3 regions of the Serratia sp. CoH_122_TC_1 genome follow, and region 2 is predicted to be linked to each of the others. Evidence: predicted binding sites of a transcription regulator. Region 2 holds the regulator's gene; each other region holds the start of a gene.

Region 1 (2,273 bases), on a different contig from region 2:
ATCTCTTTCAACCGGTGCGAAATGTAAACAATGCCTCGCCCTTCGGCCTTAAGTTCGTTGATCACTTTAAATAAAGAAGCGGTTTCGGTGTCGGTCAACGCATCCGTTGGCTCATCCATGATGATGACCTTCGATTCGAAGCTCAGCACCTTGGCGATTTCCACCATCTGCTGATCGCCAATCGACAGTTCACCCACCAGCCGGTGACTGCTGTAACTCAGGTTCAACCGCGCCAGCAGTTTGTCGGCTTCGGCATACATGCGTTTCCAGTCGATGCGGCCGATACGGTTGACAAACTCACGCCCGAGAAAGATGTTCTCCGCAATCGTCAATTGCGGGATCAGATTAAGTTCCTGATGGATGATACCTATACCCGCTTCCTGCGAATCCTTCGGGCCGTTGAACGCCACTTCTTTACCGAGAAAATACTGACTGCCGGCGTCTTTGTTATAAATGCCGGTCAGCACTTTCATCATGGTGGATTTTCCCGCACCGTTTTCCCCCACCAGCGCCATCACCTTGCCGGGATAAACGCTGAGCGCAGCGCCGGAAAGCGCCTTCACGCCGGGAAAGGCTTTATCGATCCCTTTCAGTTGCAGTAAAGGTTGCATAGACGCCTCAGAAAGTTACGCCGGCACAGAGGATCACATTCGCGTATGGCGAGCATTCCCCGCTGCGGATCACCGCCCGGCTGTGTTCAGTTTGCGCTTTGAAGGCACGGTGACTGATATAGCTCACGCTAATGGTATTGCCCTGGTGTTGGCCGAGTTCGGTCAGTTGAGCCAACAATGCGTTGTGGAGCGGCGGATTTTGTTTGATGATCTCTTCTGCCAGAATGGCGCTTTCTACCTGCATCTCCTGAGTCACCACCTCGAGCACCTGTAAAAACGTCGGCACTCCCTGCGTCAGCGCCAGATCGATACGCTGCGTTGCCGCTGGAATAGGCAACCCCGCATCGCAAATGGCGATCTGATCGGTATGGCCGAGGCGGGAAACCACGGCAGAGACATCAGCATTCAGCAGCACGCCTTTTTTCATTTTCTTTTTCTCATTCCGCCAGCGAAACGTTTCGCTTGTGTCTGGAGTTTAAAAAAACGTCAGGAGAAGGCAACCGGGATAATGCAGAAATGTGATCATTATCGAAACGTTTCGCTCGTGTTACCGAGAACATCAACAGAAAGGGCCCAGCGATTGCTGAGCCCTTGAGGGAGAGTTAAATCTCGACCTGGGTGCCGAGTTCGATCACCCGATTCGGTGGGATCTCAAACTGGTCTGGCGCGCGCAGCGCGTTACGGCTCAATGCGATAAACAACTTGCCACGCAGGAACAAATACCAAGGGCGTTTAGTGAGAATCAGCGACTCGTGCGACATAAAGAACGAGGTTTCCGTCATCCTGCACGGTAGCCCTTCCAGCCCGCAGCGGTGGAACACCTCCTCAACGTTCGGCGTTTCGCGCCAGCCATAGCTAGCCACCACCCGCCAGAAGGTCGGTGACAGTTGCTCGATAGTCACCCGGCGTACGTTATGTACGTAAGGCGCATCCTCAGTACGCAGCGTCAACAGCACCACCCGCTCATGCAGCACCTTGTTGTGCTTCAGGTTATGCAGCAGGGCAAAAGGAATCACGTTGATGGCACGCGACATAAATACCGCAGTACCAGGCACACGCACCGGCGGTGATTTCTCCAATGAAGCAATCATCGCCTCAAGGGAATTACCGTGCTCATGCATGCGACGCAGTAAGCGGAAGCGTTCGCTTTTCCAGGTTGTCATGATGATGAACATCACCAGCGCCAGCAGCAGCGGCAGCCAACCGCCAGAGAACAGCTTCAAGGCGTTTGCAGCGAACATCGGCACGTCAATAATCAGCAGGATGACCAGAATGCCCACCGCGAAGAAGCGGTTCCAATGCCAGTTTTTGATCGCCACGGAGGTCACCAGAATACTGGTCAGTACCATGGTCCCAGTTACGGCAATACCGTATGCCGCGGCCAAATTACTGGAGTGTTCAAACCCGACAATCACTAATACCACCGCGATATACAGTGTCCAGTTAATCACCGGAATGTAAATTTGGCCCGACTCCATTTCCGACGTATGAATAATGCGCATCGGTGACAGGTAACCCAAACGTACTGCCTGACGCGTCAGTGAGAATACGCCGGAGATCACCGCCTGAGAGGCGATAACCGTGGCCAGCGTCGCCAGGATCAATAACGGGATCAGCGCCCAGTCCGGGGCTAACAGGAAGAATGGGTTCTTGATGGCCTCA
Region 2 (2,273 bases):
TATTTACTGGCGATGCTGCAGGGATCCTTTATCTCACACATCAATACGCTTGTGGTGCCGGGCGGCAAAATGGGGCTGGCGATGGAGCTGATCATGGCACCCTTGGTGCAGCGTCTGCTGGAAGGCAAAAAAATCGAATAAGTGGGTAGAGCGCGGCAGTCAGCCGCGCCTTTTCGCCATTAGGCCACGTCGCGGATTTCAAAGCTGTGAGTCACGCTTGCGGCCTTACTCAGCATCAATGACACCGAGCAGTATTTCTCCGCCGAGAGGTTCACCGCCCGCTCAACGATTTTGTCGCTCAGATCTTTACCGCTCACGATAAAGTGCAGGTTGATATGGGTGAACAGCCGCGGTGCTTCTTCACGTCGTTCAGAAGTCAGCTTGACCTCGCAATCACGCACATCATTACGCCCTTTTTGCAGGATCGACACCACATCGATAGCACTACAGCCCCCTACCGACATCAGCACCATTTCCATCGGGCTGGGCGCTTTGTCGCCCGCATTGCCGTCCATCAACACCTGATGGCCAGACGCGGATTCACCCAGAAACGTTAACCCTTCCACCCACTTAACTCTTGCCTGCATACTGGTCACTCCGGTTAATTTCTTAAAATCAGGGTACGCTTTCGCATAGAAACTGGCAACGGAACCTGATGCTAATCATGCTGAAGCGAGACAACACAAGACACCCGCCTCACTCTGTGCTACAAACAGAGCCGCAATAAATCTTTCCGGGACACTGATTTCAGGGAAACTCCCAGGGAAAGGCTCCTTTACCGGTATGTTAACAGAATGTAGCTTGCAGCTCTCCCGGCAAGTTAATATGCTAGAGCGACAGCGTATATTTATGACACGCCTCAAAATCTGCTGATAGCCACCATTAAAACAACGGCGACAACAGGTTTTACAGGGAACTCTGACCCCTGTGACACAAGGCAGCGATAACAACAGAGGATAACAGCGAATGGTTCTCGGCAAACCGCAAACAGACCCTACTCTCGAATGGTTCCTGTCTCATTGCCATATCCACAAATATCCATCCAAAAGTACGCTGATTCACCAAGGTGAAAAAGCCGAAACGCTTTACTACATCGTCAAAGGCTCCGTCGCGGTGCTGATTAAGGATGAAGAAGGTAAAGAGATGATTTTATCCTACCTTAACCAGGGGGATTTCATCGGCGAGCTTGGATTATTTGAAGAAGGTCAGGAGCGTAGCGCCTGGGTTAGGGCGAAGACCGCCTGTGAAGTGGCTGAAATTTCCTACAAGAAATTCCGCCAGTTAATTCAGGTCAACCCGGACATCCTGATGCGCCTGTCAGCCCAGATGGCAAACCGTCTGCAGATAACATCTGAGAAAGTGGGTAACCTCGCCTTCCTGGACGTTACAGGCCGTATCGCGCAAACACTGCTGAACCTGGCGAAACAACCTGATGCCATGACCCATCCTGATGGTATGCAGATTAAAATTACTCGTCAGGAAATTGGCCAAATCGTCGGTTGTTCACGTGAAACCGTTGGCCGTATTCTGAAAATGCTTGAAGATCAAAACCTGATCTCCGCCCACGGCAAAACCATTGTCGTTTACGGCACGCGTTAATCACTGAAAAAACGGCGCGATGATTCGCGCCGTTTTTTTATGCCCCAAGTCATCATGTGGCGCAGACTGATTTACCACCCGGAAGTCAACTATGCACTGCGGCAAACGCTGGTGCTGTGCCTGCCAGTGTTACTCGGCCTGTTGAGCGGCCAACTGCAATACGGCCTATTATTTTCCCTGGTTCCTGCCTGCTGCAATATTGCCGGGCTAGACACCCCTCACAAACGCTTCTTCAAACGTCTGATCGTCGGTGGCTCTCTATTTGCACTCAGCAGCCTGCTATTACAGCAAGCATTGCTTTGGCACTTGCCGTTGCCGGTGTTGATGCTTGGCCTGGCACTGCTTCTCGGCGTCAGCGGTGAAATAAGTCCGTTACATGCCCGCCTGTTGCCCGCCTCGCTGGTTGCCGCCATTTTCTCCCTCAGTATGGCCGGTACAGTTCCGCTTTGGCACGCACCGCTGCTATACGTCGTGGGTACCGCCTGGTACGGGCTGTTTACCTGGTTTTGGTTCACGCTGTGGAAAGAACAACCGATGCGCGAATCGCTCAATCAGCTCTATTTGGAACTGGCGGACTACTTTGAGGCCAAATATTCGCTGCTGACCCAGCATACCGATCCACAGACCGCATTACCGCCACTGTTGATACGCCAGCAAAAAGTGATGGATCTGAT
Region 3 (2,273 bases), on a different contig from region 2:
TGTCGCTAACGTCATCGCTTATGGCAACCAAGGGATTTCATTTATCTTTGGCGGCTTGGTTTCCGACAAGATGTTTGAAGTCTTCGGCGGCGGCGGTTTTGTTTTCGCCCTGCGCGTGCTGCCGGTAATCGTGTTCTTCTCCTCGCTGATTGCGGTGCTTTATTACCTCGGCATCATGCAACTGGTGATTCGTATTTTGGGGGGTGGTTTGCAAAAACTGCTGGGTACTTCACGTACCGAGTCGCTGTCTGCAACCGCCAACATCTTCGTTGGCCAGACCGAAGCCCCGCTGGTGGTACGTCCCTATATCGCTACCATGACCCAGTCTGAATTGTTCACCGTGATGTGTGGTGGCCTGGCCTCGGTCGCCGGTTCAGTGCTGGCGGGTTACGCCCAGATGGGTGTGCCGCTGGAATACCTGATTGCCGCGTCGTTCATGGCAGCGCCGGGTGGATTGCTGTTTGCCAAGCTGATGGTGCCAGAAACCGAAAAAACCCACGATAAAGACGATGCGATGAAGCTGATCGCCGAAGAGGATCGCCCGGCTAACGTGATCGATGCGGCGGCTTCCGGTGCGGCTTCGGGCATGCAATTGGCGCTGAACGTCGGTGCGATGCTGTTGGCGTTTATCGCATTGATTGCGTTGTTGAACGGTATTCTCGGCGGTATTGGCGGTTGGTTCGACTATCCGCAACTGTCGCTGGAACTGATTTTGGGTTGGGTATTCTCACCGATCGCTTTCCTGATTGGTGTGCCATGGCATGAAGCGATGACTGCCGGTTCGTTTATCGGCCAGAAGATTATCGTGAATGAATTTGTCGCCTACATGAACTTTGGCGCTTACCTGCGTCCAGACGATGTGGTTGCGGCTGACGGGCTGCAGGTGCTGTCTATGCATACCAAGGCCATCATTTCCTTTGCGCTGTGCGGCTTCGCCAACCTGTCATCGGTGGCGATCTTGCTGGGTGGCTTAGGCAGCATGGCGCCAAACCGTCGTCACGATATTGCGCGTTTCGGTCTGAAAGCCGTGGCTGCCGGCACGCTCTCCAACTTAATGAGCGCAACCATTGCCGGGTTCTTCTTGGCACTGTAAGCCAGGTTCTGTCTTGCCCTGGCGCAACATGCTCTATGGCAGGACTCCGCCTATACTCTAAGACGGGCACAGATGCTGTGCCCGTTGTCTTTGTCCGTTTCTTTAGCGAATTTGTGAACGATATCGCGTTATTTTGTGATGCTCTTCACATATAATTCCGGCCTGTTACAGTGTTATTTCATATAGTGTGACTGTGAGCGCGAATCGCCCCGGGCGATCGTGTTCAAATAGCTATTACTGACCCTGCACGAAACGAAGGGTCATGCGCGGTGAGAAGGATCTCAGTGGCCGCCGTGGGAGCTCTGTTCCCCAGCGCTGTCTTCAAGGAACCAAGTCCGCTCGCCAACATCCAGGTTCTCAGTTGGAGAGTTTTATGACCGAACTAACCGCAGCAGCGCAACGTGCGCTGACCTTAATGGATTTAACCACGCTGAACGATGATGACACCGACGAGAAGGTGATCGCGTTGTGTCGTCAGGCGAACAGCCCGGCAGGCCATACGGCGGCCATCTGTATTTACCCGCGTTTTATCCCTATAGCGCGTAAAACGTTGCGCGAACAGGGGACGCCGGATATCCGCATTGCGACCGTAACCAATTTCCCGCATGGCAACGACGATATCGACATCGCGCTGGCGGAAACCCGTGCGGCTATCGCCTACGGTGCTGATGAAGTGGATGTGGTATTCCCTTATCGCGCGTTGCTCGCCGGTAATGAGCAAGTGGGATTTGAACTGGTAAAACAGTGCAAACAGGTCTGTCAGGCGGCTAATGTCCTGCTGAAAGTGATCATCGAAACCGGTGAGCTAAAGCAGGCGAATCTGATTCGTAAGGCGTCGGAGATTGCCATCAAGGCCGGTGCTGACTTTATCAAAACCTCTACCGGTAAAGTGCCCGTCAACGCGACGCTGGAAAGTGCTGAGCTAATGATGTCGGTGATCCGCGATATGAATGTCGCCAAAACCGTAGGCTTTAAGCCGGCCGGTGGTGTTCGTACGGCGGAAGATGCGCTGCATTATCTGCAACTTGCCGATCGTATTCTGGGTGAAGGCTGGGCCGATGCGCGTCATTTCCGCTTCGGGGCGTCCAGCTTATTAGCCAGCCTGCTGACGACGCTGGGCCACAGTGCCGAGACGTCCGGTAGCGGTTACTGATCGATTACGTCGGCAAGGCGCGATACG

What was found. Region 2 encodes CRP, which controls carbon source genes, mostly activating them, when cyclic AMP is high. Its sites were predicted from a motif close to ATGTGANNNNNNTCACAT; they were not measured.
Region 1: the regulator CRP is predicted to act here: its motif matches at 1,128-1,145, upstream of rbsD (D-ribose pyranase).
Region 3: the regulator CRP is predicted to act here: its motif matches at 1,227-1,244, upstream of deoC (deoxyribose-phosphate aldolase).

Annotation. Positions count from the first base shown of each region.
Region 1 covers NZ_JBXWLA010000006.1:7,111-9,383, forward strand. The annotation lists gene rbsA (ribose ABC transporter ATP-binding protein RbsA) at 1-611, opposite strand, end outside; gene rbsD (D-ribose pyranase) at 619-1,038, opposite strand; gene kup (low affinity potassium transporter Kup) at 1,214-2,273, opposite strand, start outside.
Region 2 covers NZ_JBXWLA010000013.1:20,584-22,856, forward strand. The annotation lists gene AC2FC2_RS17080 (phosphoribulokinase) at 1-141, shown strand, start outside; gene AC2FC2_RS17085 (OsmC family protein) at 180-587, opposite strand; gene crp (cAMP-activated global transcriptional regulator CRP) at 967-1,599, shown strand; gene AC2FC2_RS17095 (YccS/YhfK family putative transporter) at 1,654-2,273, shown strand, end outside.
Region 3 covers NZ_JBXWLA010000029.1:10,333-12,605, forward strand. The annotation lists gene AC2FC2_RS25460 (NupC/NupG family nucleoside CNT transporter) at 1-1,093, shown strand, start outside; gene deoC (deoxyribose-phosphate aldolase) at 1,467-2,246, shown strand.